2 regions of the Lentihominibacter sp. genome follow, and region 2 is predicted to be linked to the other one. Evidence: riboswitches for the same ligand, from Rfam matches in the RefSeq annotation. Region 2 holds a riboswitch; the other holds the start of a gene.
What was found. Region 2 has a riboswitch for molybdenum cofactor ahead of ACLR96_RS02465 (molybdopterin-dependent oxidoreductase). Riboswitches for the same ligand answer to the same signal wherever they lie in the genome.
Positions count from the first base shown of each region.

Region 1: another riboswitch for molybdenum cofactor. It lies ahead of ACLR96_RS09400 (substrate-binding domain-containing protein); the one in region 2 lies ahead of ACLR96_RS02465 (molybdopterin-dependent oxidoreductase).

Region 1 is NZ_JBKTXS010000043.1:1,077-11,858, reverse strand. It holds gene ACLR96_RS09415 (Ltp family lipoprotein) at 1-757, opposite strand, end outside; gene ACLR96_RS09410 (DUF6591 domain-containing protein) at 1,054-1,239, shown strand; gene ACLR96_RS09405 (pyruvate carboxylase subunit B) at 1,305-2,660, shown strand; molybdenum cofactor riboswitch at 2,730-2,849, shown strand; gene ACLR96_RS09400 (substrate-binding domain-containing protein) at 3,029-3,892, shown strand; gene ACLR96_RS09395 (ABC transporter permease) at 3,913-4,608, shown strand; gene ACLR96_RS09390 (ATP-binding cassette domain-containing protein) at 4,610-5,317, shown strand; gene ACLR96_RS09385 (4Fe-4S dicluster domain-containing protein) at 5,592-5,978, shown strand; gene ACLR96_RS09380 (aldehyde ferredoxin oxidoreductase family protein) at 5,997-7,769, shown strand; gene ACLR96_RS09375 (hypothetical protein) at 7,886-8,125, shown strand; gene ACLR96_RS09370 (ThiF family adenylyltransferase) at 8,127-8,816, shown strand; gene ACLR96_RS09365 (molybdopterin-guanine dinucleotide biosynthesis protein MobB) at 8,819-9,460, shown strand; gene glp (gephyrin-like molybdotransferase Glp) at 9,479-10,711, shown strand; partial or broken gene ACLR96_RS09355 (molybdenum cofactor synthesis domain-containing protein) at 10,724-10,782, shown strand, end outside.
Region 2 is NZ_JBKTXS010000005.1:38,657-61,240, reverse strand. It holds gene ACLR96_RS02490 (hypothetical protein) at 1-286, shown strand, start outside; gene ACLR96_RS02485 (N-acetyltransferase family protein) at 271-804, opposite strand; gene ACLR96_RS02480 (prolipoprotein diacylglyceryl transferase family protein) at 785-1,597, opposite strand; gene ACLR96_RS02475 (hypothetical protein) at 1,594-1,926, opposite strand; gene ACLR96_RS02470 (DUF2321 domain-containing protein) at 2,008-2,283, opposite strand; gene ACLR96_RS02465 (molybdopterin-dependent oxidoreductase) at 2,389-5,253, opposite strand; molybdenum cofactor riboswitch at 5,452-5,575, opposite strand; gene ACLR96_RS02460 (acyltransferase family protein) at 5,760-6,902, opposite strand; gene ACLR96_RS02455 (MGMT family protein) at 7,036-7,344, opposite strand; gene ACLR96_RS02450 (hypothetical protein) at 7,344-8,132, opposite strand; gene ACLR96_RS02445 (heavy metal translocating P-type ATPase) at 8,285-10,174, opposite strand; gene ACLR96_RS02440 (metal-sensing transcriptional repressor) at 10,378-10,650, opposite strand; gene ACLR96_RS02435 (protein-ADP-ribose hydrolase) at 10,761-11,564, opposite strand; gene ACLR96_RS02430 (Sir2 silent information regulator family NAD-dependent deacetylase) at 11,595-12,512, opposite strand; gene ACLR96_RS02425 (PCC domain-containing protein) at 12,532-12,969, opposite strand; gene ACLR96_RS02420 (ATP-binding cassette domain-containing protein) at 12,988-13,728, opposite strand; gene ACLR96_RS02415 (glycine betaine ABC transporter substrate-binding protein) at 13,725-14,612, opposite strand; gene ACLR96_RS02410 (ABC transporter permease subunit) at 14,633-15,271, opposite strand; gene ACLR96_RS02405 (nitroreductase family protein) at 15,485-16,354, opposite strand; gene ACLR96_RS02400 (winged helix-turn-helix transcriptional regulator) at 16,611-16,946, shown strand; gene ACLR96_RS02395 (ATP-binding protein) at 17,060-19,279, shown strand; gene ACLR96_RS02390 (hypothetical protein) at 19,295-19,426, opposite strand; gene ACLR96_RS02385 (MATE family efflux transporter) at 19,523-20,845, opposite strand; gene ACLR96_RS02380 (macro domain-containing protein) at 20,923-21,963, opposite strand; gene ACLR96_RS02375 (TfoX/Sxy family protein) at 21,999-22,286, opposite strand; gene ACLR96_RS02370 (aldo/keto reductase) at 22,381-22,584, opposite strand, start outside.

The DNA of each region.
Region 1 (10,782 bases), on a different contig from region 2:
GTTGCTCTATAAGCCCTTGATATGAAAATGCGGAATAATCCAGATAATCTTTTGCCGATTCCAGAGCATTTTTTTCACCAAGAGTGACAGAGTCTGAAGATGTGTTTGGTTCTGTTGTGGATTTTGTGGATTCCTGCGAGGAAGTACTGATATTAGTATCAAGATCAATGTCTGATATGGATGTTAAAGCCAGTCTGGCAGATAATGCAATATTTAAGATAAAAAGAACTCCTATTCCTGCAGTTATTATTATTCTCACGACATTGGTGAATTTTTTTCTGGACCACATTAAATAAAGCCCCACAGGCCAGAAGATGACGAGAAACAGAATGACAAACCAAGTTTTGTAGGAAACACCTTCTTGCTTAGGTATAGTGTAATCAGGGGTTTTGAAATCAGAGGAAGCGGAGTTGCTGTCTCCTGTGAATTTATAGTTATAAGTTTCATTATTCTGTCTGTTTTCTCCGGTTGCCTGGCTGTATGTATCTGAACCGGAGGCTGCATTCTGCTTAGAATTTGTTTTTTCTGACTGCAATGAGTCTGTTTCAGACGTTTGGCCGGTTTGATCTGAAGTATTCATATAATTCGAGCTTTCTCCGGATGTATTTTCTTCATATGGTGATATTATTTCTTCGGGCAGGGTATTTACTTCCGAATCTTGGCGGGATGAGTAAGGGGCTGGATCTGCCATTTGGGCTCCGCATTCAGTACAGAATTTTGTCTCGGCTTCATGGCCGCAGTTAGGGCATTTTTTCATGATTTCTTTTCCTTCTTAGACGCATAGATAAAATTAAACTGAAGTAAGTTTATAAATCTGCTGTCCCGTTCTGTTGCTGTAAATTTAAGATTATTATACTTGTTTTTTCCATATTAGTATATATTTTTCTTTATAAAATATAGATAATTCAGTTTATTTAGTCAGATGGATTTTAAATGACGAAGACATTTTTATTAAATTTAAGGGATACTATTAAAAGCGGACATATAGTGTAATTGAAAAAAATTATTAAAATTTGAGAGGAGAAGGCCTCCTCTTAAAAAGACCGATGTGGGATAAGTCCTGAGTTCAAAGAGACGACCGACAGTTACGAAGCTTTTTTTAATGGGTATTGTAAATTTATGGAGGAGTATAATAATTCAGGTAAGATTATTATAATACTGCGTTTCTCAGATATGAGTTTTGCGAAATCAGTACTTGCTGGTAAAAATTTAACGATTTTATTGCAAAAATCCTTATAATTTAGTAAACTAATTTGAGTTAAAAGAAGAAATTTACAACTTATTAATATAAAGGGAGTAGTTATATGTTTTTTTCTAATAAGGGAGAAGTGAAATTTACAGAGACTATACTGAGAGATGCTCACCAGTCCCTGATGGCAACAAGGATGAGAACTGAGGATATGCTGCCTGTGGCAGAAGTAATGGATGAGATAGGATATCATTCTATAGAATGCTGGGGCGGAGCTACCTTTGATGTATGCATGAGGTATCTGAACGAAGATCCGTGGGAACGGCTTAAAGAGTTGAAAAAGAGGTTTAAGAAAACAAAACTTCAGATGCTTTTGAGGGGTCAGAATCTGCTGGGATATAATCATTATCCCGATGATGTGGTAGATGTGTTTATCCGCAAATCTGTGGATAACGGGATAGATATTTTCCGTATATTTGATGCTTTTAATGATGTGAGGAATCTGGAGCGGGCGGCTTATGCTGCCAAGCAGGAAGGTGCGCACGTGCAGCTTGCCATGGCATATACTGTAGGGAAAAAATATACGTTTAAATACTGGAAGAAGCTGGCTAAGGATCTGGAAGAGCTGGGAGCCGATTCTATATGTATAAAGGATATGGCGGGACTTCTTATGCCTTATGAGGCGGAGAATATAATAAAAATGCTGAAGAAAACTGTCAGTGTTCCAATTCATGTGCATTCTCACTGCACCAGTGGGGTGGCGCCTATGACTTATATGAAGGCGGCCGAAGCGGGATGTGACGTCATAGATACGGCGCTGTCTCCTTTTTCAATGGGAACGAGTCAGCCTGCCACCGAAGTTATGTATGAGACTTTTAAAGCGGGAGGACTAAACGTAAAGCTCAATGAAGATGCTATGACTTATGCGGCTGAATATTTTCGTAAATTCAGAAGGCATGCAGAGCAGGAAGGTCTCATAGATATAAAAATGATGGATGTGGATACCAAAACTCTCCAATATCAGGTACCCGGAGGAATGCTGTCGAATCTTTATATGCAAATGAAGGAACAGAATATGCAGGAAAGATTTGATGAGGTGCTGAAAGAGATTCCTAAAGTTCGTGAAGATTTGGGTGAGCCACCTCTCGTAACTCCGTCCTCACAGATAGTGGGAACACAGGCTGTATTCAATATAATGACAGGAGAACGCTATAAGATGGTCAGCAAGCAGACAAAAGCTATCTTAAAAGGCGAATACGGAAAGACTATAAGACCTTTTAATAAATCTGTCCAAAAAAAGGTGTTGGGAAAAGAACAGGCTATTACATGCAGACCTGCTGATCTTCTCAAGCCTGAGTTTTTCAATAAGAAGAAAGAACTGGGAGAAAAGGCTTCAACTGAGGAGATACTGCTGGCTTATATATTGTTTCCACAGTCTGCGGAATCTTTTTATAATAAAGATGAACAGTGATTTTTTATAAAATGTTGTTGTTTAAACAACATTATGTTAAACTGTAACAGACAGTTTGATGTTAATCATAAAATTTAATAATTCCGAACATATATTTCTAAAACTCGAAGGTCATGAGATATATGTCGATGGGCCTGTCGGGAAACTTCCGGGCCTCCCGTTATGGAAAGGAATGATATGAAGGCGAAAAAAGAATTTTTCATTCCGAAAAATTCTTTTTTGTTTGTTCTGCGTAAAGTGTAGATAATTGCGGCAGAACTCGTATTACATACATTCCTTTTTTGTTTGGGATTTATGTAATGAATATTTATGATAATAAATGGCAATCGTCATTTATTGGATATTATTATGTAAAACGGAGGTAGTTTATGAAAAAGAAAATTTTAACAGTAGTTTTGGCTCTTGCCGTATTGTTCTCCATGACAGCGATATTATCAGGCTGCGGAAATGAAGAGAAAAGTACGGAAAACAAAGGAAAGATTATTCTGGCAACTACGACCAGTACAAAAGACAGCGGTCTTTTGGATGAGATTCTGCCTGTTTTTGAAAAAAAATCAGGCTATACTGTAGATGTAGTGTCAGTTGGCTCCGGAGAGGCAATGAAAATGGGAGAGAATGGGGAAGCTGATGTATTATTGGTTCATTCTCCCGCTGCAGAAAAAGAGTATGTCGACGGAGGACATGCTGATGAAGATGGAAGAATGGACGTAATGTATAATGATTTTGTTGTCATTGGACCTGAGGCGGATCCTGCGGGCGTAAGCAAGAATGCACAGGATGATGCGTTGGCTGCATTTGAGAGTATTATGGAAAACCGACAGATATTTGTATCCAGAGCAGACGATTCGGGAACTCATAAGAAAGAATTGTCTATTTGGGAAAAAGCAGGTCTTAATCCTTCCGGAGACTGGTATATAGAAGCGGCTGCAGGAATGGGAGATGTAATCACCATGACAGACGAAAAAGCCGGATATACATTGTCCGACAGAGCTACATGGCTGAATGTAGGAGGACAGACAGCGCTTAAGATCCTTTGCGAAAAAGATCCGAGCGGGTTACTCAATAATCAGTATGGGGTTATTTGTGTAAATCCTGAAAAAAATGAGAATATAAACCATGAGGGAGCGAAGGAATTTCAGGAATGGTTAGTATCGGAAGATACACAGAATCTTATCGGTGAATACGGTGTGGAAGAATATGGTGAAGCATTGTTTGTTCCAAATGCAAAATAAAGCGTAAAGGTATATATAATATGGATACTATCGGACACGGGATTACAGAAGCTATAAAATTAATATTTACAGCAGATAAGGAAATTTTTCAGATAGTGGGACTGTCTCTTTATATCTCTTTTTCATCTGTTGTAATATCTTCTGTTATAGGAATTCCGGCTGGAATATTGATAGGAACGTATGATTTTAAAGGTAAGGGAATTATAGTCAGGCTCATATATACGTTTATGAGCCTGCCTCCCGTAATAGCCGGTCTGACGGTTTTTTTGATATTCATGAGAAGAGGTCCTCTTGGAAGCCTGCAGCTTAATTATACTGTGCCTGCGATGGTAATAGCGCAGGTCTGTCTTGTTACTCCCATAATCATAGGCTTGACTTACAATATAGTTAAGGAAAAGGCAAGGGCAGTGAATGCTCTTGGGATAACGCTGGGAGCGGGAAGAATTCGCAGGGGCAGACTTTTGATTTATGAAATGCGCGTTGGAGTAACGACTGCAGTTGTTACAGGTTTTGGCAGAGCTGTCTCCGAAGTGGGAGCAGTAATGATAGTGGGCGGCAACATTAAAGGTAAGACACGTGTTATGACTACTTATATTTCCGAGCTCAAAGGAATGGGAAACTATGACAGAGCTATAGCTGTAGGAATAATCCTTTTGCTGATATCCTTTATGGTGAATGCTGTGCTTTATCATTTTCAGGAGCGTGAGAGCAGGTGATTTGTTGCATATATTGCTGAGATTATTGAAAAAGAGTTTTGGAGAGAGGTCTGTACTTGACATTGACAGCGGTGAAATAAAACATGGAAGCAGAACTGCTGTCATAGGGCCTAATGGTGCCGGAAAAAGTACGCTTCTCAATATAATGGCAGGAATACTTAAGCCGACCTGTGGAAATATTTATTACGATGGCAGTAAAGAGTTTCCTGGGACAAATATAAGTCTCGTATTTCAGGAGCCCTATCTGATATCCTCAACTGTAGAAAAGAATATTGCCTATCCTCTAAAGATAAGAGGTTTTTCAAAAGAAGATATTTTAACTCGTACGAATCTTTTAATGGAGGAACTTAATATTCACAAGATTAAAAAACAGAGACCGTGGAATCTTTCGGGAGGAGAGAAACAGAAGGTTGCACTTGCCAGGGCATTATCATTTAAACCGGGACTTCTTTTGCTGGATGAGCCTACTGCAAATATAGATCCTCATACTACAGCGGAGATAGAGAAGATGCTGGTTGAAATAGGTGAGAAAGAAGATATAACCATAGTTACGGTGACTCACAATTTAGCTCAGGCAAGACGAATGTGTGATCAGGTGATAATGATGCATGCGGGAAAGATTATAGAGACAGGCGACTGCGAAAATATTTTGAAAAAACCTTGCAATGAGATAACCAGAAAATTTATAGAGGGGGAGCTGCTGATATGATAGGTGTTAATATGATTGACAAAAATTCAGTGGGTACGTTATAATTATATCAAATATATTAATATCACTCCGATTCTCATCAGACACAAGATGCCGGTGAGGACGTTAGGGCGGCAGAAGTGATTCTGCAGCCTGCCATTGTGCAAAGGAGAACCTTTTAATCAAAGAAAAGCGCATTTTCTTAAGGTCTTCTGTTGCACTTTTTTAATATGCGGAAATATTGACAGAGACGAAAATGTATTTTCTATTCTGCATGGGGAAGGAGTAAAGGAATATGAAAAGACTCAAATTCAAAAAAGCTAAATGTATAGGCTGCCAGTTATGTGCGCAGGTCTGTTCTGCATACAAGGAAGGCGAGTACATACCTTCAAAGGCCAGAATTGCCATAGAGACTTACTATGATAAGGGGGCGCTTAAATATGCGGATCATTATTGTATTCTTTGCGGTATCTGTCAGAAGAATTGTCCGACGGGAGCAATAAGCATTGATGAATACATTAAAGTGGATTTTGACAAATGTATAGGATGCGGTACATGTGCGGAAAAATGTCCTAAAAAAGTCGTAAGGATAAGAGATGAAAAATCATACATCTGCGATACCTGTAAGGGAGATCCTAAGTGTGTGAAGACTTGTCCGCAGAATGCACTTACATTTGAATAGGCAAAGGAGGTAGAGTTTATGACAATGCTGGGATATCAGAATAACGTATTGAGGATAAATTTAAAAGAAAAAAAGGCCTCCGCGGAGCCTTTGAGAATGGATTTTGCCAGAAAGTACATCGGATCAAAAGGTCTGGCAATAAGATATATGTATGAAGAGCTTGACCCGGGGATCGATGCACTGGGTGAAGACAACAAGCTGTTTCTGACCACAGGACCTCTTACAGGAACTCCTGTGCCTTGTTCGGGAAAGCTTTCGGTGGCAGCAAAATCGCCGGCTACGGGAACGATGAATGACTGCTCCATAGGAGGTCATGCAGGTATAAAGATAAAGTTCGCCGGATATGATATGATAATTTTTGAAGGAATTTCGGAGGAGCCATGTTATGTGGTTATCGAAGACGATAAAGTGAAATTTCTTGATGCAGCAGATCTGTGGGGCAGAGGATCTCATGAAGCAGAAGCTGTTTTAGCGGAGCAGTACGGTACCGACTACAGCATAATGTCTATCGGACCTGCAGGCGAAAAGCTTAGCAATATGGCATGTATAAATTCCGACTATTACAGACAGGCCGGAAGGGGCGGCATCGGAGCTGTAATGGGATCAAAGAAGATGAAGGCTATCCTTATCAAGGGAACAAAGGGTGTAAAGGTAGCTGATATAGAAAAGACTACAGACAGAATACTTGAGATACTTCACGATGATGTTCTTCAGGAAGACAATACATTCGTTTACGATGCCGGAACAACAGCGTTCCTTGAAGCGTGCGGAGACGGCGGAATAGTCCCTTACAAGAATTTCTCGGGAGCAAACGATCCTGAATGGGAAAAATATAACGGAGATGTACTCATGCAGTACAGAGAAGGCAAGAGAGGATGCGGAAGCTGCGGACTGGGCTGCGGCAATTTCCTTAAGATAGGGAATGCCGTATGTGAAGGTCCCGAGTACGAAACTATTGCCGTTGCAGGACCTAATGCCGGTATAACAGATCCTGAGCATATAGTAAAATTTAATGAAGTCTGCGACAATATGGGTCTGGATACCATAAGCGCTGGAGACACCATTGTATGGGCCATGGAAATGACAGAAAAGGGTCTTTACGATTTCGGCATCAGATTCGGCGAAGCTGATAAGATGATCGAGATGGTAGAGCTGATGGCGCGCCAGGAAGGCGTGGGAGCGGATTTATGCAAGGGCGTGAAATACTGCTCCGAAAAATATGGCGGTACAGATTTCGCTATGCAGGTTAAAGGGCTTGAATTCCCTCAGTATGAGCCACGTGGTTCATGGGGAATGTCATTGGCGTATGCGGTTTCCGACAGAGGCGCATGTCATATGAGAGCATATGCTCCGAATGTGGAGGTATTTGCCGCAGCAGTTCCTCCGTATACATCAGAAGGAAAAGGTCAGATGGTATATGAACTGGGAGAGTTCAATGCAGTTAAATTCTCGTTATGCATATGCGACTTTTGGGGGACTATAACATATGACATTATGGCGGAGATGCTTACTATGATAACCGGGGAGAAGTGGACTGCCGAAGAAATGGGAGAAGTCGGCAGAAGAGTTCTCAACATAGGAAGAGCATTCAACCAGAGAGAAGGATTTAACAGAGCCAACGATACGATCCCTAAGAGACTTGTAAGAGAAGCTCTGGGAGGCGAAGGTCCGGCTGCGGGACAGAAGATTCCTCAGGAAGCTTTTGATGATATGCTTGATCAGTATTATGAAGTAATGGGCTGGAATAAAGACGGCACAATGCCGGAAGAACTGATTCGGTCTATTTTGTAGAAAATAATATTGAAATTTTGACTAAAGCCGGTAAGCAGAAAGAGCTTGCCGGTTTTGGCGTATTTATAAATAAGTAAAGTTGGTGTATACTTGGCCTATAGAAAGGATGAGTAATTATGAAGGTAACCATAACGCTCAGAGGAACGCTGAGAAAGTATTTCGGTGAAGATAAAGAACGTGTATATGATGTTCCTGAAGGCTGTACATGTGATGAAGCGCTGAAGATTGCAGGATTGGATTACAAGAAGATAAAAAATTTCGGATTTGTTTCAGTAAACAACAAGAGAGTAATGATATATGACAAGCTTCAGGAAGGCGATCTGCTGAAAGCCTTTTCAAAAGTTTCGGGAGGATGATATGAGGAAAAGACGTTATGAGAGAAATCATACTGCCATTTTACAAGAAGAAAACAGAATTCTTGCAGGCAAGAAAGCATGCGTAGCAGGCTGTGGAGGTCTTGGCGGGGGAGTAATCGAAGGACTTGTACGCACCGGCGTGGGAACTGTTGTCGCCGTGGACGGAGATGTTTTTGATGAAACCAATCTCAACAGACAGGTATTTTCCAATGAGGAGAATATGGGAAAGTCCAAGGCAGAGGAAGCTGCAGTGCAGAGCAGGCTGATAAATTCAGAGGTGGAAGTTATCGCCGTCAATAGCTTCATAGATGAAAAAAATGTCAGGGAAATCATTGCAGATTCGGATGTGGCAGTGGATGCTCTTGATAATGCGGAGGCCAGAAAGATGCTGGAAGCGGCATGTGAAGAGGCAGGCATTCCTCTTGTTCATGGAGCGGTGGCCGGTTGGAACGGACAGGTTTCAGTTATAATGCCGGGTCAAAGAATGATAGAGGCTTTATATGAAGGAGAATCTGTCGGAGGAGACGAAAATGATACGGGGAATCCTTATTTTACGCCTGCAGTGATTTCGGCGCTGGAAGTTGCGGAAGCAATAAAGCTGCTTCTTGGAAAAGAAAGCAGCCTTGAAGGCAAGCTGCTTACGGTGGATTTGATGAATCATCAATATGAAATAATAGATTTTGGAGAATAATAATGAGAATGGTTATGGTGAAAGGTTTTTCCAAGACGGGAAAGACAACTACAGTCTCAGCACTTATAAAAGAACTGAGAAGACGAGGCTATACGGTGGGAACTCTCAAAGATATACATTATGAAGAATATCGCAGCGATGTGCCTGGGACGGACACTTATGTTCACAGGGAAAGCGGAGCATACACAGTGACGGCGCTGGGACCAAATGATACAGTCATAATGATGGATTCGAGAATGAGTGCAGAGGCTCTTTTAAAATATTATAAAGAGGACTTTATAATACTGGAAGGCGACTGCGGAATAAAATGTCCTACAATAATTACCGGCAGGAATACTGATGATATAGATAAGAGAATGTGCGATGAGGCTATTGCCATATCGGGAGTAATAGCAGAAACAATGCAGGAGTACAGAGGATTTCCTGTCATTAATGGAAGAAAGGAAGTGGAGAGATTGGCAGATCTGATTGAAAAAAAGACGAAGGAACATGAGGAGGAAGTTGATATACAGCTTATCATAGACGGCAAAGAGATAGGAATGGTGCCTTTTGTGCAGAGGACTCTGCAAAATGTTGTAATAGGCGCAGTAAAGGCTCTGGATGGCTATGAAGAAGGTAAAGAGATAGTAATAAGAATAAATTAGATAAGAGGACTGTAAGATATGAGATTGCTGAATGTTGATACCATTGATGAAGCACGGGGCAAGCTGCTGGAAAACGCGGCGGGTAAAATTCCCGGTGTTGAATATATTGATTTTTCAAAAGGTCGGAACAGAGTTCTTGCGGAGGATATTACCGCGGCCGAAAATGTTCCCGGCTTTAATAAGTCCACTGTTGACGGATATGCCGTGAGAGCCAAAGATACTCAGGGAGTTTCGGAAAGCATTCCTGTGTTTCTGGATGTTGTGGGGGAAGTGTCCATGGGGGAAGCTGCCGCAAAAGGCATCAATCCCGGACAGGCATGTTATGTTCCGACAGGAGGTATGCTGCCGGAAGGTGCCGATTCGGTGGTTATGATAGAGCATACAGAGAAATTTGATGAAAACAGCATTGCTGTGTATGATTCTGTATCGGTTGGAAGGAATGTCATATCAGCAGGAGAAGACATCGGCATGGGGACGGTGTTCCTTAGAAAAGGTACCTTAATGAGGCCGCAGGATACAGGCGTTCTGGCATCAGCCGGAGTTTCGCAGATACCGGTTTTCAAGCCGTGGAAGGTGACGGTGATATCCACAGGCGATGAGCTTGCAGGTGCGGACGGCGCCATAAAACCGGGGCAGACCAGAGATATAAATACTCATTCCCTGTCAGCAGCAGCTGAAAAAAACGGTTTTGTCGTAGCTGAGAAGCTTGTTCTTAAAGATGACAGAGATGCAATAAAGAATGCCATTTCAAAGGCTATGGACATCAGTGATGTGGTAATCGTATCGGGAGGAAGTTCTCAGGGAGATAAGGATTATACTGCAGACATAATGGAGGAGCTGTCAGACGTTGGGGTGTTTACCCATGGCATAGCGGTAAAACCGGGAAAGCCTACTATTTTGGCATATGACGGCAAAAGCGGGACAATACTGGCAGGACTGCCGGGACATCCTGTAGCTGCGCTGCTGATATTCGAATTGTTTATAGCATGGCTGTACAGACAGCTTACCTGTCAGAAAGAGCCAAAGAAAACCATTGCGCGTATTACGGAAAATGTGCCGTCGGCAGGGGGAAAGGCTACATGTATGCCGCTGGAGCTTACAGAGGGCAGTGATGGGGTGTACGATGCAATACCTGTTCTGGGAAAGTCCGGCTTAATGACTGTTTTGACAAGGGCTGACGGATATACTTTGACAGATACCAATTCGGAAGGACTTAAACAGGGAGAGTTTGTAGAGATTACACTGTTTTAGGAGAGGATATATATGAGCAAGAAGAGAAATCTATATTTGAACACCATTTCGGTGGATGAGGCAAGAGAAAA
Region 2 (22,584 bases):
TATACATACTATATCATCTGTATCTTTAAACTCCTCAGGAGAAAACATTCCTATAATAATCAAGGATATTCAAGACGTTACTGTCTCCGGAAAAGATCTGGCACTTGGCGGATATCTCGATATCGGCCTCATTGATACCATGCAGGATCTTCTTGTAAATTTCATAGGCGCGCTTGTCTTTTCCATATTAGGATTCTTTTATGTAAAAAATAAAGATAAAGACTCGGTCATAGTCAAATTGATTCTTCATAGAAAAGATAAAGACAAAGACTACCTGTCATACTGAATTCTCTTTTCAAGGCATACGAGATTTACTCCTTTAATACCATTAAAAGAACAAGGTACTATGCCAACTTCATTGTATCCGTTCCTTTTATACATGCTGCGCGCCACTGTATTCTTCTCATTAGTGTCAATACGAAGATATCCGCACCCGTTCTTTACGGCATATTCTTCATAAAAATCCAAAAAAGATTTTCCGTAACCCTTTTTTGAACATTGAGGATCCACTACAAGAGTATGCATCACCATTATCTCATTATCAGGAGCATCAAATTCCCAATGACAGTCTGCATATTCACAGACCTGCTCCTGGTCTATCTTAGCTGCCGCTACTATTTCACCGTTTTCCTCATATACAAATAAGGTTCCTTTACGCAAAGCTTCTTCGGCTGTCTGTTCTGTAGGATAAATTCCCCTTACCCATCCTATAAGTTTTTCTTCAGCTTCTTCTTCTCTATCCAATATAGCATCATATATACGTACTATAGAACTTACATCATCTTTAACTGCTTTTCTTATCATCTGTGACATTCCTTTCTGCCGGAACTTTTCTCTGTGAAATATAAATCATCACAAGAACCGCCGCTACCAATATTAAACTTATCCATTGAGATACAGAAAACATCAGAACACTCCCTCTTGCTGCGTCGCCTCTAAAAAACTCCAGGCAAAACCTCATAGGCGCATACATCAATATATAAATATATAAAACCGTTATCCTGTGACGAATACGTCTCGAAATATATACAAGAATAAAAAAAATAATCATTTCACCGACGAACTCAATTCCCTGAACAGGAAATAAACTGACATTATTAGGCGCAATCTGTGAGGAATTATATATGATACTCAAAGGACAGGATATCTCTATGCCATAACAGCAGCCAACCATAAGACATCCAAGTCTGGCTATGCCATGAGCAAGCGCAAATCCAGGCACCAGCACCGGCAAAAAATCAATTATATTTTTTTTATATCTGCCCGCTGTATACCAGCCGGCTGCCAGCGCTCCTAAAAGCCCTCCGTAAAACACCATCCCTCCACTGGCATATTTTATAAAAATCAATGTCAGCGGCATATCTCCCGACGATATATCCTTATATATCTCTCCCGATGAAACCATAAGGTACAAGATTTTCGCTCCTATAACAGCTCCTATCGCTGCGAAAATAAAAATATATACAGTATCATCTCTATCAAGAGCAAATTTTTTGCAAGAAAATAAGGCATATGCCAGTGCTAAGCATACGCCCAATATTCCAATCAAACCATATACAGGGATTTCCCTGCCTAATATCACTATTTCCGATATCACATTCCGGCTCCTATACCCGCGATTCCTAACATGCCTACACATGCAACGCATGCAATAAAGAAAAAGGCTCCGCCTATGGTTCCTATTATGGATAACACAAACCCTGCGGTTCTTAATCCTCCGTCAAATCCCGCTTCCTTGGATTTAGATGCAAGAACCAGCCCTATAACTCCCAATATTACAGAAATTATAGCCGAATAGCCAAAAAACCAGAGAACAACTGATATTATACCTAATACAAGTGATGCCACCGCCTGGTTCTTTCCCGGAATCTCCCCGTTGGGGCCCTGATTGTCATACATGTTCTGATTATTATTCTGTTGCTGCATTTTTACTTCTCCTCCTGTTAAGATATTACTTTTTATTTAGTATACCTTACAATACTTTGAAAGTAAAGATACTGTCTTATTTCATCTGTCTTTGTTCTGAAAACCGTTTGGTTTTCTGACAGACCATGGAAATAAACGGCCGCACCTCGTACAAGAATCCGGCCTCTTAACGCTTTCTGCTTTTGGCCCTCTGGGAACTGATCCATAATAATACCATTTTTTTATCAACTGCCCGCAAGCCGGACAAGAATCCAATAATGAAGAGCCGCATTCACTGCACACTTGCCCCGCTTTTACCCTTCTGAAATCCGTCTTTACATGTCCTTTCTCACATATATGGACATAAAAACTCGTCATATATTGATTTTCCTTTCCTCGCCATTCCTATATGATAAAATGATAGACCACTGAATATCAGCGGTCTATCGTCATTACTTTGCTTTTTAAAATCAATTCTGCATATTAATCCCAGCTTAATGGATTTGCCTTAAGTTTTTCCAGCTCTTCATACATATCGGAACCGAGGAAATACTTGCCAGGCTTAGAAGGTTCTTCTCCTCTGGCGATAGCGTCTATTCCTGCCTTTACTTTCTCAGGAGACGCCGGCAGATCATAAATTCTTACTCCACATGCATTATTAATAGCATTTATTACAGCTACATGATCTGATGACTGGAATGCCTCTGAAGCCCCGGATGAACCGAAAGGTCCTCTTTCATCGTATCCGTCAAGATGTATAGCCGTCATATCATCAGGAATATCCTTGATATAAGGCACTCCTGCTCTCAGCATATTAGTATCTTTTCTGACATCCTCATAGTTTTCGGAAAGAGCAAATCCTATAGAATGAGACATACCGCCGAACGCCTGACCGTTTACAGACTGAATGTTACCTACTTTACCTACCCAGTCAACGCAAGTCATCTTATCAACTGTAGTCTTTCCTGTAGCTGTCTCCACAGAAACTTCTGCCAGATACAGAGCATAAGTATAAGCATAAGTAGGTTCGCCGCTTCCATCATTAGGATCCAGAAAATCGAAGTAATCCCATTCATCTGCCGCTACCCAGTGTCCGTCATATCGTGTAGGAATGCCTTCCGCTATCATTTCATCATAAGTTCTGTAAGTTCCATCTTCCTTACGCATAGCATCTGCCAGGTTTTTAGCCGCTACGATAGATGCTTTACCGTTTGCAAAGTGAGATCTTGAACCTGCTGATTCACCTGTATTAGGGCAATATTTACTGTCTGTCTGTATTACTTTTACATCATCAGGTGTAACTTCCGGGAAGTAAGGTCTGAGCGCTTCCAACGTACATACCAGTGAACCTGCGTCTCCACCCTGTCCCTGATCCTGCCATGTATCATACTTTCTGAATTTGCCGTCTCCTACAAGTTCGATAGCTACAGTAGCTTCATCAACTCCGCCAAGACCTACGTTGTATCCGCCCCATGCGATACCTACACCCTTTCTGATTTCAGGTGTGTCTTCTTCCTTGGCTCTCTTTACAGCTTCATCATAAATAGGTTTGAGAGTATCCATCATTTCTTCCATTGGATACTGTAGGAAGTTTCTCTGGTTGAGGTTTGTATCTCCCGGTCTTGCTATATTCTTATATCTGAATTCAAATGGATCCATTCCCATCTTTTCAGCCATCATATCTATCAAAGCTTCGCCGCATGTATAAGCCTGAGGTGCACCGTATCCTCTGTAAGGAACGCCGAAGTTGTGATTAGTAACGGCACTTCTTGCCAGTCCGACAACATTAGGAACATAGTAAGGGAAGAACATGAATCTCAGAATCTTAGTAAGCTTATCATCACCCATTTCAGGATATGCACCATTGTCAAGTCCTGAATCAAATTCGCCTGCCAGAATCTTACCGTTTTCATCACATGCAAGTCTTGCATTAAAGAATGCAGGAGAACGCTTACCGGAGAATGCCATGAATTCAGCATAAGTCATTGATAATGCCACAGGCATACCCGTAACCTTTGTTGCTGCTCCTGCCAACGCATATGAAGCTGCGTTCATTGCCCATCCGAATGAACCGCCTGTAGGATTCTCTATTACACGAAGATCTTCCACAGGTATTCCGATAGCTTCTGCCATATCATCTCTGTCAAAATACAGAGTCATTGTCTTACAATGTACACAAAGCTTACCATCTTCATCATAGTATGCCTGAACTGTATCTCCTTCTATGGACATATGAGGCTCTCTTGATGAATAGAAGCTTCCTTCAACTGTATACTCAGCATTATCTATCATATTGGCTACATTGTCATAATCGCCTTTGAGTACAGGCTGAGTACTGTATATATTGTCAAATGACGCGTGAATCCTCTGCGCATCCGGTTTAACTGCTTCAAGATAACTCATGTATTCAGGAAGCTGTTCCAGCTCTACCTTTACTTTTCCTGCAGCTTCTCTTGCATGATCTTTAGTATCAGCAACCACCATTGCGACAGGATCTCCCCATCTTACGATCTTTTCGTCCTGGAGAAGTTTATGAGTCTGCTCGAATTCAACTGTTCTCGGCGAGAACTGATATGCCATAAGTTTATTTGCGCCTTCCAGATCCTTCGCCGTGATGACTTTAACAACTCCAGGCATTTTTTCGGCTTCGGAGAAATCAATGTTCAGTATTTTGGCATGGTTAGTCTTCATTGGCATTACCAGAACCGCATGAAGAGTTTCAGCCGGCATCTTAAGCTCTATATCATCACCATAATCACATACTCCGCATGCTTTTGCCATAGCATTAGGTCTTACGAGAGGCTTTCCATAGAAACCTTCTTCGATATCTTTTGACCAATCATATGTAATATCTTCAAAAGTTTTCTCTCCGCGCATGATAGCAGCAGCTTCCATGACAGCATCCACTATCTGCTTGTAACCTGTACATCTGCACACATTCCTGTGCTTCTGGAACCAGTCACGAACTTCTTCTCTCGTAGGATCAGGATTTTCCTGCAGAAGCTGATAAGCTGAAACAATAAATCCCGGAACACAGAAACCACACTGAACCGCACCTAAATTTACCCATGCATACTGAAGCGGATGAGGGTGAAGAGCGGTACCAATACCTTCAATCGTCATAACAGAACTGTATTCTTCTATCCTGCTTATCTTTCTTGTACATGAGCGGACAACTTTTCCGTCTAATATCACAGAACATGCGCCGCACACGCCTGTGCCGCATCCTACCTTTGTTCCCGTCAGTCCCAGACGACGAAGTACGGATGCCAGTGTATCCTTTTCAGGATCACAGATGAACATACGGTCAGCGCCGTTGATGTTCAAGGTCATTTTCTTTAAATTCATAATAATTGCCTCCGATTTCACAACATTACTTTAACTACGCAACAACAAAATACCTGAGCGATACTTCTCGCATAATAAAAACCCTTTTCCGCACAGCGAAAAGGGCCTTTAAAATGCTAAAGACAGATGTCATCGAGCTTATGCTCTGTTAAAAACTATTGCTTCAGGGCATCGAATATGCACTTGTTCAGGTTTTATACAGAGCCGGCACTTTATCCTTTCCAAATGCGGGAGGAATGCGTGTTTCCACGCAGACCCTAACGTTCCTGATTCCATGCTTTGCCAAAGCGAAGGAAATAAGGACTCGGATCTTTATTCATTTATTACGTTGATAATATTTTATCAGTAAATACTGAAAAAAGTCAACTATATATAGTGACTTTTTAATATCCACTTGCTGTATTTGTATAATATATTTGCAATATTAAAATAATGCCGGATATCCTTCTGAATTTATGTTGTTCTGAAAACACTTTTACTGTTATCCGACAAATACTCCATATTTATCAGTAATCACTTTTTCTTTCATACCGTACTGGAGTCGATCCTTCTCTTCTATCTGTATTTTCCCCGAGATTATACTTTTTTCTTGTTTCTGCTGCAATCCTATATGTTCTGTGAATAAGATTCATACATTTTCCAACTGCCCCTATTATCAATATATCATAACAAAAATACAATATTTTATTATAGTATAAGGAAAGTACAGGTCTTGACAAAACATATACAGACAGAACCACAGCAGCCGCCAATATTCCATGATACAAAACATTTCCCTCACCGGCTACCCCTGTGCTTTCTATTATATACCTTATAGGGATATGCAGCAAATACACCGTCATGGTATTCCTCCCTATACAGGAAAGCCAACTTTCTTTTTTTCCCGCAAGATTAATCAATACCATAATCCATCCCAAAGCTGTCACTGCTAAAACCAACCTGGCAAATATACCCTCAAAATTACTCATCCCAAATGCCAAATAGCATTCTTTCATCTGCCATACCTCGGTGTCCCAGACTTCACCATATGCCATAAATAAAGAAAATGCAACCAGAAATATCAGAACAATGATCATGATACCCTTCGGTATATCTCTTATTTTCTCAATGTGTTTTTCTTCGCATTTATACCCTAAAATAAAGAAAAAGAAAAAAGAACATATCCTTCCTAATGCTAATTCTTCACCTAAAAACGGAATACATCCAGAGATCAGCATTAAAAATACACTTATGTGTACAATATATGGAATCTTATAAATCGACTTAAGAAAAAACCTATACACAAACATTACCAGCATAAACCACAAAGCAAAAGATGGTTTAAAAAAATTAAGCTCCGCATTGCCTGAAAGTATATACCTGCTTATAAACATCAATGGCATCATAATTATATACGGTAAAAGAAAATTTTTCACAGCTCCGTCTCTGCATTTCTGCAGATTTTTGGAAAAATATCCGGAAAAGAATAAAAAGCCCTGCATTATGAAAGAGAACGCTGTGATATATACTGTCCCGTCAAAAGACGACAGCTGAAAGCTCCCTCCTACTCTCAAATAATGAGCCGTTATCACGGAAATCATCAATATTCCTTTGATATTATCCATCAGATGATTTCTTGTTTTTGTCTCTTCTGACGATATAACCTGCAAAGATACCTCCTATTAACATTTTTTACACAACAAAAAATCTACTATGTTATTATTCACAAAATAACATAGTAGTCAACATATCTCACATAATTTCCAAGAAACTTTCATAATATCTTAATTTAACAGAATATATTTATTCTTCCCACAGACATTTCTTTATATCTACATGGTTCAGATCCTTCATAGGAACACCTTCCTTCATCAAAAGCCCCCTTTGATCCTCCCATCCGGGAACAAGTCGACCTGCATGATTAACCACCCTATGGCACGGATATTCCCCATATAACTCAGACATTGAAAGAACCCTTCCTACAAGGCGAGCATTTTTTTCACGTCCTATAAGTCTCGCAATCTGTCCGTAAGTCGCAACACAGCCCTCCGGAATCTCCTCAACTACAGATAATATTTCATAAAGGAGATCTTTGTCTAAAAGCATCTTCATTACGATATCTTCCTATTTTCACGGATCTGAGAATAAACAAAATCAAAGAGTTTTACAACATTATCATTTAGAATACTCTCACCTTCTTTATATGTTTCATTTTCGCGGGCGTCCACAATATCCTTAGCTCTTTCTGAAGCTCCTGTCTGTGCCATATCAAGAACAAATGAATCTTGATCCCTTATAGCCGTTACCGCAATAACACAGCATCCTGCCAACTTGAGCTTGAGACCGTACTGGTCTTTCACATCTCCATCTATCTTCTGATATCTCCTCTGTAAATCGTCACACACCGCTATCCATTTATCTGCTACTTCTTCAAAAGTTCTTTCTGCTATACTCTCTCTGTACTCTGCTCGGCATGTTTCATGATCGTGATTAGAAAGGGTTTTCCATGTAAAATACTCAAGAATAGAAAATACACACACCTCATGAACTCCATACTCTATATTATCGAGCCCCTCGAACGGAGGAATCTGAAAAAAGTCTCCAATATCATCATATAATCTTTTGAAGGCATCATCAGCTTTATGATTCTTCATAAAGCTGTCAAAATCAGCTTTTATCGATTCAGTCTCCTCCATAAGCATATCCACATCGTAAAGCTTACGTTCTCCACTGCCTATCATGTTCTCATAATATTCTTCACATTTTTTTACAGTTTCGGGTTTCAGACCCTTTGTCAGGCTTTTAAGATCTATTATTTCACCTGCGATTTGTCCCCTTGTCAATTCTCGTTTTTCACCCGTACATATTCTCTGCATTTCCATAGCAATTTCATAATCCATAGCTTTTCTTTAAGCCTCCTGTTTTTAATATATAACACGTCTATATTATATCCAGTTTGCCAAGTAAAATCAATTATATTACATTCATAAAACCTATGTGCTTACCATGGATAAAATTAAAGGTGCAAAAAAACTAAACTCTGTTAATATGCCTAAACTTTAATTTTACTCCTCCAGTTCAAAAGTATAGCTGAGTTTACAATGACAATAATAGATCCGGCATTATGTACGAGTGCTCCTATCACAGGAGTAAGTATACCTGTAATAGCAAGTATGACAGCAATAAAATTCAATATCATAGAAAAGCTCATATTACACTTTATGGTTGCCATCATTCTTTTTGACAGAGCAAGAAGATGTGGAAGTTCTTTGATTTCATCATCTATAAGTACAATATCTGCCGCATCCACTGCTATATCGCTTCCAACTTCTCCCATTGCAATTCCCACATCGGCTTTCTTCAGGGCTGGAGCATCATTTATACCATCACCTATCATGCAGATCTTTTTTCCTTGTTCTTGATATTGCTCTATCATGCCAAGCTTATCTTCCGGAAAACATTCTGCGTATACTTCTTTGATATTTAAACGTTCCGCTATAGAAACTGCTGCACTTTTATGATCTCCTGTCAAAAGTACAGGTCTGATTTTAAGTGAAATCAGAGATTTTATCATATCAGGACTTTCCGATCTTACGGTGTCAGACAAAGCCAAATAGCCTGCAGGTTCTCCATCTGAAGCTACATATATACTCGTACATCCCCGATTTGAAAACATATTCACAGCAGCTTTCTGTACCTTTGAAAACAGAATATTGTTATCCTTCATCATAGCTTCATTTCCGGCCAACAGTTTTTTCCCTTTAATAACACAGGAAACGCCTCTTCCGGGGATCATTCTGAATTCATCCGGCTGTTCGGGAACCTTTCCCATCTCGTTAATATAGCACCTAACTACAGCTTTGCCCAGAGGATGTTCTGACAGCTTTTCCGCTGAAGCACAAAAACCATATATATCCTCATAGCTATATTGACTCAAAAAACTTCTTACTGCAGTTACTTCAGGTGTTCCATATGTCAAAGTTCCGGTCTTGTCAAAAGTTACTTCAGAAACAGATGCCAATCGCTCCAAAGCATCTCCTTCACGTACAAGAAATCCGTGTTTCGTAGCGTTCCCTATAGCTGCCATAATCGCAGTAGGAGTTGCCAGTACGAGAGCACATGGGCAAAAAACCACGAGAATAGTTACTGCTCTGATAAGCTCTTCTGATACAAGCCATGTAAATCCTGCTGCTGCCAAAGCCACAACAACTATCCACGTAGCCCATCGATCTGCTATGCCAACGATCTCTGCTTTCCCCGCATCCGCTGACTGTACAAGTCTTATCATTCTCTGAATAGAACTGTCTTCTCCTACTTTTACAGCCTTCATCTCAAAAGGGCCAAACTGATTTACAGTACCCGAAGAAACCTCATCACCTTCCGATTTGTCTACTGGTAAAGATTCTCCTGTCATAACAGCCTCATTCACCGACGTCTTCCCTGATAGAACAATCCCATCAACAGGAATAGTCTCTCCGGGCAATACTCTGAGAATATCATCGACAGCTACCTGCTGCGCAGATATAATCTTTTCTGAACCATTTTTTATAACTCTTGCAGTCTGAGGAGTAAGATGAACAAGTTTTTCTATCCCGGCTCTTGCCCGTTCAACGGTAATATCCTCCAAAAGCGCTCCCAGCTGCATAATAAATGCCACTTCTCCTGCAGCAAAATCTTCTCCTATAAACACCGCTGCAATAAGCGCCATTGAAACCAGTACATCTGCTTTTATATCAAATTCAGTGACAAGGCCTATGACAGCTTCAAGAATTATAGGAATTCCGCACAGGATTATAGCTATCCACGCTAAATCAAAAGAAAGGTCAAAAATATGAAAGATACTTAACAAAAGAGATATACCGGAAATTGCAAGCAATATTATCTCTTTTACAGTTCCTCCAACATTTAAAAAAGTTTCCACCTTTTTCATAAAAATCTTCATAATAACTCCTCTCATTATACCTATGCTGGTATAAGTATTATAAGCAAATTATACCTATAGGGGTATTAGTTGTCAAGATGAATTTGTTTTATTATCCTCATACAATTTTCCCCCCAAAAAAAATATGCTTACTAAGAGCACTGTGTGTTGATTACCCTTATAAGCATACTTAAAAGCTTAAATTATCTGCTGACTAAACTCTATTACATATTGGCAAACCGCTCTACAGCTTTAGTAAAGTTTTCAATAGTCTGATCCGCGTCACCATGTTCTATGCCATCACGGACACAATGTTTAATATGTCCCTCAAGAACTACCTGCCCGGCTCTGTGAAGAGCTGATTTCGCAGCATTTATCTGCGCAAGTACATCCTCACAGGGAACATCTTCGTCCACCATTCTATCTATAGCCTGCACTTGGCCTATTATTTTTTTTAATCTTCTGTGCAGATTGTCTGCATCCATACACTGTCTCATATCATTCCTCCATATTATTCCCATCACTATACCTATATAGGTATATGTATTTATTATATGATAAACAAGCAATAAATGTCAATAAAATGCATTTTATTTAAAATCTGATATTACCCATTACAGATAATTCCCCTGTAAATATCATAATCTTCCTCTTTAAAAACATTAAATATAACTTTTTTTATTTCTGTACTTTTCTTTAAAAAATCAGTAACTGTCTTTATGGCTATTTCAGCTGCTTTTGCACGCGGAAATAAAAATTCACCTGTAGAAATACAGCAAAAAGCTACTGATTTCAGCTGATTTTTCGCAGCCAATTCAAGGCAGGAACTATAGCAGGATGAAAGCTGATGGCATTGTTTTTTCGTAAGTTCTCCCGATACGACAGGTCCAACTGTATGCAGTACATATTTACTTGGAAGATTAAAAGCAGAAGTTAATCTCGCACTTCCGACCGGCTCTTTATGTCCCTTCATCATTTCGTTACATGCAAGCCTCAGCTGTACTCCGCTTATGCTGTGAATGATATTGTCCACACACCCGTGACATGGAATAAAACATCCCAGCATGGTAGTATTGGCAGCATTCACGATAGCATCAGCATCAAGTCTTGTGATATCTCCTTTCCACAAACTGATACGATCTGCAGAAGGCAGTATTGACTCAAACTCATCTCTCACAGATAGAATTTTTTCAGCCGAAACAACTCCTTTTAATCTTACCTTTTCAGATAAATACTGATCCTGAATTTTAATAAATTCTGTACTTACAGGTTTTGGCAGGCGCACATTCATCAGTCCTCTTAAAAGCTTGTCCTGAAAATATGCCTCATCAGAAACTTCCATATCAGGATATTTCATTGATTCTGCTAAAAGTGCTTTTATCAGAAATAATCTTTTTTCATCGTGTGTCATATCGTGTTCCTCTCTCAACAACCACAGCCATCATGCTATCTTTTTAAGGATCTTACCTATATCATCATTTATACATGTGGCTCTCTGTACTATGTTTTCCGGGCATACTGCTTCACCTTGGTTAATACAAGCATATGATGCTCTGTGATTTTTTGCTGCCATCTGCCAGAATGGATATTTTATTATACCGGGAGTGTTCATTCCCACTCCAAGCTCTAAAAACAATATTTTGCTTTTCCTGTGATTTCTCAGAAATGTCATATACCTTTCGTAAGCTTCGTGCCAGCTGTTATTTTCCACAAACGTACTGTCTGATCTCAAATTCATAGACATAGGACGGCCGCAAATAGGACATTTCGGTATAAGACGTGAAGGAATCCTCATCTTCAGGCTCTGTTTTTCAGTTATATACAACATGCCTTTTGCATCAAAAGAAAACCCCTGAGCCCTGAGCATGGCTCTTACTTTGTGTTCATTATCATATGTCTCATTATGACAAGGTTTTGAACACTGCCAAAGACCATAATCTCCTTGAGTATAAAAAAGTCTCTTCTTAGCAAATCCTGCCTTTTGAAAGCAATGATCCACATTAGTTGTTATTACAAAATAATCTTTATTCTTAACAGCACTGTACAAATCGTCATATACACTTTTAGGGATTCTCTGATATCTATTGATATAAATATTCCTGCTCCAAAATGCCCATTGCTCTTCAAAAGTTTCAAACGGATAAAATCCCCCCGAATACATATCATGAAATCCGTATTTTTTCTCAAAATCAAAGAAATATCTACCGAAGGTTTCTCCGTCATATTCAAATCCTGCTGATGCAGAAAGACCGGCTCCCGCCCCAATTACAACGGCTTGCGTACTTTCCATGATTTTCTTAAAATGCTTTATAACTTCTGAGGTATTCTTTTCACTCTCATTAAAAACTTTAAAAAACATATTGTTAGCTCCTTCCATATCATGATAAATACCATATGTCAATGCCTGTATCAATATCAGTCATTCTTCTGATTTTTTCATCTGCCGTCTTGATTATAATTTCCCCTGTATAATTTATCCTAGCATCCTGCAAATGTCCTGCCACCACAATTATATTACCTTTTTCACTGAATGACGAAAATACTGCATGGCCATGAAGGAACGGTTCTCCTGAATCTCCTTCAGATATATTCCCCATAAGAGAAACCATTTCCAGCATTCCTTCAATATAAGACACATTAAAATCATTTTTTTCCGGCTCCCACGAAGAAATCTCAGCTTTATCACATGCACCGATTCCCTGAAAATAGCCTGTTAAAATATTTTCTTTTCTGCAGATATCATATATAGATTTTGTTACCGACTCGCCTTTATCTACACGAAGGTAGATTGTATTTTCTATCCTCTTATAATCCATAACTATTCTCCAAAATTATCATTCTACTGATCTGAATAAAAGTTTTTCCACAAATTCGTCAGCCGGATTTTTTCTTACCGCATCAGGACTGTCGTATTGCTTTACGCATCCTCTGTCCATAACAAGAACTTTAGTCCCCAGCCTCATTGCTTCATTAATATCATGAGTAACGAATAAAATTGTTATACCGGTCTGCTCATGTATACGTATTATCTCATCCTGCAGCATCCCTCTTGTTATCTCATCTACCGACCCAAAAGGTTCATCCATAAGAAGAATCTCAGGAGATGCTGCCAGAGAGCGGGCTATACCTACCCTTTGCTGCTGACCTCCCGAAAGCTGATAAGGATATCTTTCTTTCATGGAAAATTCCAGTCCTACTATATTCATCCATTTATCGACTGCCGCATCTATTTTCTTTCTATCTCGTTTATTGAGAAGGTTCGGTACATAGGCAATATTCTTCGCTACCGTCATATGAGGAAACAGTACGCTTCCCTGAACGCAATAACCTATGCTGCGTCTCAAACTTGTAAGATCAGTCTGCCTTGTATTCTTACCATTCACTATCACATTTCCTGATGTGGGAATAATCAGCCCGTTTGCCATTTTCAGGAGAGTAGTCTTGCCACACCCGGATGATCCTATGACAGTAACAAACTCTCCTTTTTTCACTTCAAAATTAATATCACTTATCACCTGACTATCACTATATACCATAGAAATATTTTCATATCTTATTATTTTACTATCTGTCATTTTAAAAGCCCCTTTTCCTGCAAAAAATCTTTTGCCACATCTTCCGGAGACTGTCCATCTATTTCTACTTTATAGTTAAGCCCTGCCATTTCGTCATCAGTTATAAGGTTGTCCATCTTATCAAAGACACTCTGAAGCTCCGGATATTCTCTGATCAAATCATTCCTTACTACAAAACCGCATACATATGACGGGTATAGACCTCTGTCATCTTCTAAAACCACAGCATCTGCGGCTGAAAGCTGACCATCTGTTGTAAAGATATTCATAACATCTATTTTCTTCTGTCTGAGAGCATCATATTTAAGACCTATATCTAAATCCATAGTATCAGCGAACTTCATTCCATACGTTTCATACAGAGCCCTGTATCCATCTTCACGCTCAAAGAAATCATATTCTGCTCCGAATATCAAATCTCCTGATATAGCTGCCAGATCAGAATAAGTCTTAATATTATACTTTTCAACAACTTCCTTTGTCACCGCAATTCCATATGTATTATTAAAACCCGTCATACCACACCATGTCATCCCCAGTTTATCGTAGCCTTTCTGAAGTTCGCTGAACATACTTTCATCATATATGCTTTCCTCTTTCAACACAGCATTCCAGCCGGAACCCGTGTACTCAGGATAAAAATCAAATTCGCCTCTTTCCATAGCAGGCTGTATATTAGATGTACCGCCTCCCACTCCTTCCGTTATATTTACCGTAAGGTCTGTATCCTGCTCAATCAGTATTTTTATCATACTTCCCAAAATATACTGTTCCGTCATAGGTTTAGTAGCCATATTTATAACACCTGTTTTACTACTGCATCCTGTAAAACCTACAATAACCAATAAAATCCCAACTATCAAAACAACTGTCCTCTTCTTCATTTTATCCTCCCTGTTACTCTTTAAATTGCTTTATGCTTATAAGTATATTTCTCTATCTTTCCTATCACAAGGTCTGCCAAGACAGCCAGTAAAGCTATTAAAAAGCTCCCTAAAACAGTCATAGCTTTATTATTTGTAGTTATCCCTCTGTATATAGCAACGCCCAAACCTCCGGCCCCTATAAAAGATGCTATTCCTGCAAGAGCAATAGTCATTACTGCCATATTACGTATCCCCGCTGTTATCACAGGCATCGCCAAAGGTAACTTTACTTTAAAAAGAACCTGAACTTTAGTGCCTCCCATCCCTGAAGCTGCTTCAACTATCAGAGGACTGACATTCGCAATACCTATATAAGTATTGCGCACCATAGGCAAAAGCGCGTACACACTGAGAGCTATAACTGCAGTCGTATCTCCTATCCCTGAAAAAGGGATTAAAAATCCGAGAAGGGATATTGATGGTATAGTATAAATAAAATTGACTATTCCCATAACTATCTTTGAACTTTTTTTAAATTCACTGATCAATATGCCTATTCCCAGACCCGCTGCTATAGATATAAAAATAGATATAAAAGATATTTGTAAATGTTCTGTCAAAAGTCCTGCAAAAAAATCCCATCTTTCCATTAATAAGACTACTGTTTCTTCAATCATGATTTCTCCTTTCTACATACTGCTGCGGACACTTTTCAAAACAAAATCCGCAAAGTAAACAATGCGCCTGCTTCATATAAAAATCCCTTAATATCTTCTTTAAACATCTCCCAATGTGAAACTCTTTCTGTATATCGGCCAAACACCTAAATCAAAGAATCCTTCCTTGTCTGAGGGTATATACAAAACACTTCTAATACTGATGGTCAAACATCATTTCAGAAATATTTCAGAAAAAGGTCTTTTTGTCCTTTTCTTCTCAAGTTTTTTTTGAACACCTCTCTTATAAGTTATCTGTGGATACCCAAATCCGATTATCATCGGCACATAATGATCATGAGGTATTTGCAGAATATCCCTGATATCAGGCATCAGCTCCAGATAATCAAGAGAAAACGTCATCATCACTGCTCCTATCCCTTTCGAAACACATAAAAGTTCAAAATATGTTCCGGCAATCACTGCATCCTGCTGCGGAGTTCCGTTTCCCAAAGGTACATGAGGTATAAGCAAATGAGGAGCTCCGCAAAACAACATATCAGGTCTTACAGTCTTTTCCCACTTTTTCATCTGCTGATAAGATTGTCTGTCGAATCCTTTCGGATATATCCCATCTGCTGCAAGCTTCTCCATCTCTCTATATGCAAGCCTGCGAAAATATTCCATTTTATCTTTATCATCTATAAGAATAAATTCCACTTGTTGCTTATTGCCTCCATTAGGTATATTTGCCAGCAAATCAATCATATGATTGACTATACTTTTATCTACATTACAATTCTTATATCTTCGGCACGAATGTCTGTTTACAACTAAAGAGTCCATAATCTGCCCCGCTTTAGTTATATCAGGAATCATGATACTCTCCTCGGGTTTTAGCCCAAACACTGATATTGCCGCTGTCGGACATACAGCTAAACAATGCTGGCATTTCCAGCAGCCATTCCATCCAAACTCAGCGACTGATTCTATTTCAGGTCTATTGTTCTTATTCATATAAAGTATCCCGCCGGGACAAACCTTTACACATTTTCCGCAACCTATACACTTTTTTACATCTACCTTAAATTCTGCAATATTCATTTTTTCCCTCCCTTGTTTCAGGAGTTATTTTATAAAAAGCCTGTCTTTGCAACAAGTACGCACTTTTTTATAAGAATACGCACCTTTTTGTTACTTTTTCATGATTTCAGACTTTATAGTATAAAGTTTTTTAACAGCATGATATATACGTCAATCTGCCATACAGTCATCATTGCTCCAAACTTTGCCTTATGTTAAAATAAAAACAATATTTTGAAATTCATCACGTTAAATAAAAAAAGAGGGTAATGATATCATGAAAAAGAAAGACGAACTTCCCGCATGTCCTGTTGCAACAACAGTACAACTCATAGGCAGCAAGTGGAAACTTCTCATTATACGGAATCTCCTTGTAAGGCCATGGCGTTTCAACGAACTTCAAAAAGATCTCGAAGGTATAAGCCATAAAGTTCTGACTGACAGTCTCAGATCTATGGAATCTGATGGAATCATTAACCGTACGGTATACCCGGAAGTTCCTCCGCGAGTAGAATATTCTCTCAGCCATCTCGGAGAATCTATGCGTCCTATATTGGACGCCATGGAAAACTGGGGCAACGGATATAAAAAAACTTACAAAAATGAAAAATGATTTTCAGTCTCTTCGGCTTTTATAAAAGCCTTGTTGTACCCATAAGAATAATGCTATACTGTAACCCGTTGAAATTAAAATTCTATATTTATTTGTCGTATTGGAGAAACTCTATGTTTAAAAAAAAGCCACAAAAAAGGTCAATATCAAATATGCGGAGATTCTGGATCATCTCGACGGTGTTCGTCCTTGTGGCAGCCACTGCAGTCTTCGGAATTCTGAGAAACTATCTTGAAAAAATCAATCAAGACTCGGTAAGTAAAATCAATCAGGTTCATATGAAGGAGAGCAGCAGTGAAATACAACATCATTTTGACACTATTATCAATCTGCGTATCTCGCAAGCTCAGTCACTTTTATCAGAAGCTCAAAACGAAGATAATTATGATACCATCATGTACAATCTTTCAGTGGGAGCTGATGCATTTGGTTTTACTTTCATAGGTATGTATCAGGAGGACGGAAATCTTCTCACGATTTATCAAGACAAAGATGAAACCATCAACATCATAAACGAACAGCCGTTCCGCACATCGATAAAAAACGACATCGATAAAGTAGCTCTAGGAGAAACTCAATCAGGCGATTTATTGTTCTTACAGGGAGTACCTGCTGATTTTTCCATTGGAGAAAATAACGGAATAGCATTGGTTACCGGCGGTCCCATGGATTTTTTGAATGAGGAACTGTCCCTGCAGGACAATGGCGATGGATGTCTTTCTCACATCATCAGAAACGACGGCTCTTTTATCATCAAAAACGATGATAATGCAACAGAAAACAATTATTTGGACAGGGTATCAAAACTGGCTGAAGCCAGCGGCATGGACAGTGACAAAACGTTATCTGATATAAAGCAAAAAATGGCAGACAGGGAAAAATTTTCTCTGTATTTTTCTGACGGTACACTAAATCATCACTGTTTCTATTCTCCGCTCACAAATTCAGAATGGTATCTGGTAACCCTTATGCCTGAAGGCGCTACTGACAGTATCATACAATCCAACAGTGACCTGCGTCTCAAAGCTGTAATGATATCCGGTTCTATCATTTTGTGCATTCTTTTGGGAAGTTTTATACTTTATTATCTTTCGGAGAAGCATCAGAGGAGTATCGTTGAAAAAGCCAAAGCCGATGCTGAGGCTGCCAAAGCTGAAGCAGATCATGCCAATAAAGCAAAAAGTGAATTCCTCTCAAATATGAGCCACGACATCCGAACGCCTATTAATGCAATATTGGGCCTTGCTACACTTGCCCAATCCCGAACAGACAATGAAAACGATATGAAAAACTATCTTGAAAAAATAATACTTTCAGGAAAACATCTTTTAGGGCTTATCAATGATATATTGGATATGTCAAAAATCGAAAACGGTAAACTAACACTCAATATCACTCCTACTTCTCTTCGCGAAACAGTTAATACTGCCGCAGAGATAATAAAACCTCAGGCAAACGCAAAAAATCAATTATTTGATTTGTTTATTCATGATATTACTGAAGATATGGTCTTCTGTGACAATGTACGCCTTAATCAGGTCCTCTTGAATCTACTGTCCAATGCAGTTAAATTTACTAAAAAGAACGGAACTGTAAGGTTGACTGTATGGCAGGAAACACCTGAGGAAAACAGCGAATATATACGTACACACGTCATAGTACAAGATAACGGAATAGGAATGTCAGAAGAATTCCAAAAAATAATCTTCGACTCATTCTCACGCGAAAACAAAGAAAATATCATGCGCACAGAAGGTACAGGTCTGGGTATGGCAATTACAAAAAATATTATTGATGCTTTTGGCGGAACCATTACAGTGAAGAGCCACATTGATCAAGGTTCCGAATTTCATATAACACTGGACCTGAAACCATGTGTTCCGAAAAGAGAAGAACACAATCTGCCCGATGAAAACAACACTTTAAAGGAAGAAAAACACGGCCTTCAAGGGAAACATATTTTAGTAGCCGAAGATAATGAACTTAACTGGGAAATAGCATACGAACTTCTGACTGATTTTGGGCTTAAACTATATCATGCAGAAAACGGAAAACGTTGCCTCGAAATGTTCGAGGAATCAGAACTCAATTACTACAGCGCCATTCTGATGGACGTCAGAATGCCGGTAATGGATGGTTATGAAACTACAAGAGCAATCCGATCATTGCTCCGCCCGGATGCTGATCTTCCTATCATCGCCATGACAGCAGATGTTTTTTCAGAGGATATAAAACGTTGTCTGGACAGCGGTATGAACGATCACATTGCAAAGCCAATAGATATACAGCAGGTAATGGCAACTCTGGAGAACACTATAATAAAAAAACAATAAAACCATGATCTCCCATCATCTCCAGATATATGAAGATGATGGGATTCTATTTGCTTTCGTTATTTCGGTATTTACATAATCATCGACATCAGATTTACTGAGAGAAACTATTCCGCAAGACTTAGCACTGATAACAAAACATTTCATTTTCCTCCGAGTTTGTTTTTTGCTTTGAATTTATATCATAATATATAAACCCACTATCTTTAATAAGGTGATTATAACAGCAAAAATAAAAATAAATCAGCCCGGATGTTTAACAAAAACTCTTATTCCATACATTATCAATAGAAGTATCCATGCAAAAGCTTCAGCGTATGCTATAACCATATTCCCAAAAAAAGAAACAAGCCCATAAGACAATATAATACGAACTGCCAGAGAAACTATTCCTGCAACACTGGAGTATACCACATCCCCCAGCCCTTCAATATAGCCCCTCATAGCTGTAGCTATGCCAAACACAAGATAAAAGCTTGCCAAACGGTAAAAGAAATTCCGTCCGATATCTATAGCAGCCTCACTTGCACCAAATAGACTTATCAAAGAACCTCCGGCCAATACGATCAGTGCTGTCAACATAACTGAAACTATCACCATCAAAGCAGTTCCCACAAAAAAAATTTTTCTGGTCTGCCTTATTTTCCCCGCCCCGTAATTCTGAGCCACTATAGTAGAAATTCCGGAACCGAGATTGATAATAGGCAAAAGCGCCATAGTATCTATGCGATAAGCCGTAGTAATAGCCGCAACTGTCTGAGTCCCGAATCCATTCATAAAATTCTGCAATATTATACTTCCAAAAGCTGTTATACTGGACTGTATCATGGGAGGCAGCCCAAAATTAAATCCCTGAACCAAACACCCCTTGTCCACCAACTTTTCCCTGAATGAAAAACGAAGAGACGTATATTTGCTTGACGCATAAATTATTATGAACACAGCCATCGATATTTGTGAAAGAACAGTTGCAGCTGCCGCTCCTCTGACACCCCATCCCCATAAAGCAACAAATATAATATCAAGTACAATATTTACTATAGAAGATACGAGGATCGCGAGAAACGGAGCTTTGCTGTCTCCTGTTCCTCTCATAGCTGCAGAATATACATTATATACTGCCATAAAAGGGATCCCGGCAAATATGATCTGTAAATAATCCGCAGCCATATGTATCGTATCACCGGTAGTATGCAGAAGCTCAAGCAAAGGAACTGTAGTGAGTGCTCCCAGCAGAGACAATATAATAAAACTTGCCCCAAGAATTACTGTAAAAGTAGACAATACCTTCGGAATATAATCCAGCTCACCGCTTCCGAATTTTTGTCCAAAAAGAATAGCCAACCCCAGAGTAAATCCGGTAATGGCCATAATATAAAAATTGATAACTGTTCCTGTTGCACCTACTGCCGCCAGTGCCAGCTCTCCTTCTACATTTCCTACTATAAAAGCATCCACCCAATTATAAAGCTGCTGCAAAATACCACTTAAAATAAGCGGCAGGCTGAACCTTACCAGCGTATTAACTATATTCTTGAAATCATCGCCAAATATATGTTCAATCATAAAAGCTCCTTTCTCTCTCAAAAATAAAACCGTATGCAACAGCCTTGCATACGGTAGGTGCTCACCCGTTTCAACTCTTAATTTTTAATAAGTCTGAGATAGTTTTTATACTCATTTTCCGTAAAACTGCACAGATACACATTCATTACAACATCAGGATGTGCCTCAAACCATTCTACTACTGTTATCAGTGCAGTCAACGCTGATTTGCCTATAGGATATCCCTGCGCTCCTGCAGATATACATGGAAAAGCCACGCTGTCACAGCCCTTTTCTGACGCCAGATCAAGCGCTTTGTTATAGCATGATGCCAATAGTCTGCGGCTCTCTTCTTCAGTTTCATCACCCATATATATAGGTCCGACAGCGTGGATTATATATTCTGCATTGGATAATCCGTAGGCTCCCGTCATCTTCGCATCTCCCACGTTACATCCGCCCAAGGATCTGCATTCGTCAAAAAGAGCGCGCCCTGCAGCTTCATGCACCGCACCGTTGAGCCCTCCTCCGCACAGGAATGCTTCATGAATATTTTCATCCTCTGCAAGCAATATCTCATCTACTGCCTTACCTCCCAGAAGCGTTTTATTCGCTGAATTCACAACAGCCGATACATTTAGATCAAGAACACTTCCCTTCACGAAAGCCACATGGGATTTAGGTGAAAAAGTTATTATTTTTTCCCTGATATTGCGATCTATAAGAATTTTATTTGAATAAGGATTTACCACAAGACCTATGCAATCCGGCCACTGATCCAATGATTCCATCAAAATATTTATCGGCTGATTCATAGCCGGACTTTCCTCTCCCATTTTAAGCTGCTCTTCACTTGTAAAGACCGGTATAAGATAATGACCGTCTTCATCTACAGGAATATGTCCGAAACGTATCGGCAACTCTTCATTTATGGAAAAAGTCGTCCCCTCTTGCAAGCTTTCGGCATTCATCAGCTGCTGTAAAAGAGCTTCAGGTATTTCAATGGGAACAAGAAGCTGCATTCCATTTTTGCTACCCTCACTGAGAGCATTAAAAACAGGCTCTGACGGAGCATTATCTCCTGTATAATACCAATTAAATAAAGCCCGCTCAAGAGCTTTAGCATATCTATCATTCATCTTAACTTCTCCTTTAATCATGCTTATTTATTATATCACAGCAAATATAACTCTTCAATTAACCCAAAAAAATCTCTCTCATCCAAATCATCCATAACAAAATATGACTTAGCTCCATCATAAGGAGGCGCCGTTTTAAGCTCAGCTTTAAAACACTTTCCAAAACTCGTGATTTTTACAAAAAACTGATTATCACATACCAAAGCAAATATTTTCCCATCGCAGTACAGTCCGTATTCTCCGAACATTTTCCTATACGTAATATTTCCTACTTTAGAACACTGCTCCGATACATGCCAAACAAAATCCTCACTGCTGGCCATCTCAATACACCCTCATCAAATACAGCAATTATTATTTACTGTTAAAAGTATACTATAGACAAAACAAAGACACAAGTTCACCTTGACTCCTGCTTTATTTGCCAAAAATCTTTTTGGCTTTCTTCATATTTTCTATTATGTTCACTTCAAAAGGACACCTTTTTTCGCAGGCTCCGCATTCTATACACTCCCCTGCATAATGCCCCAGCAATTCATAATGTTCTCTTACCGTCTCAGGAATTCTTCCCTGCGCTACAGTGAGATTTAAAAATTTAGTAATGGAAGCCACATCAAGTTT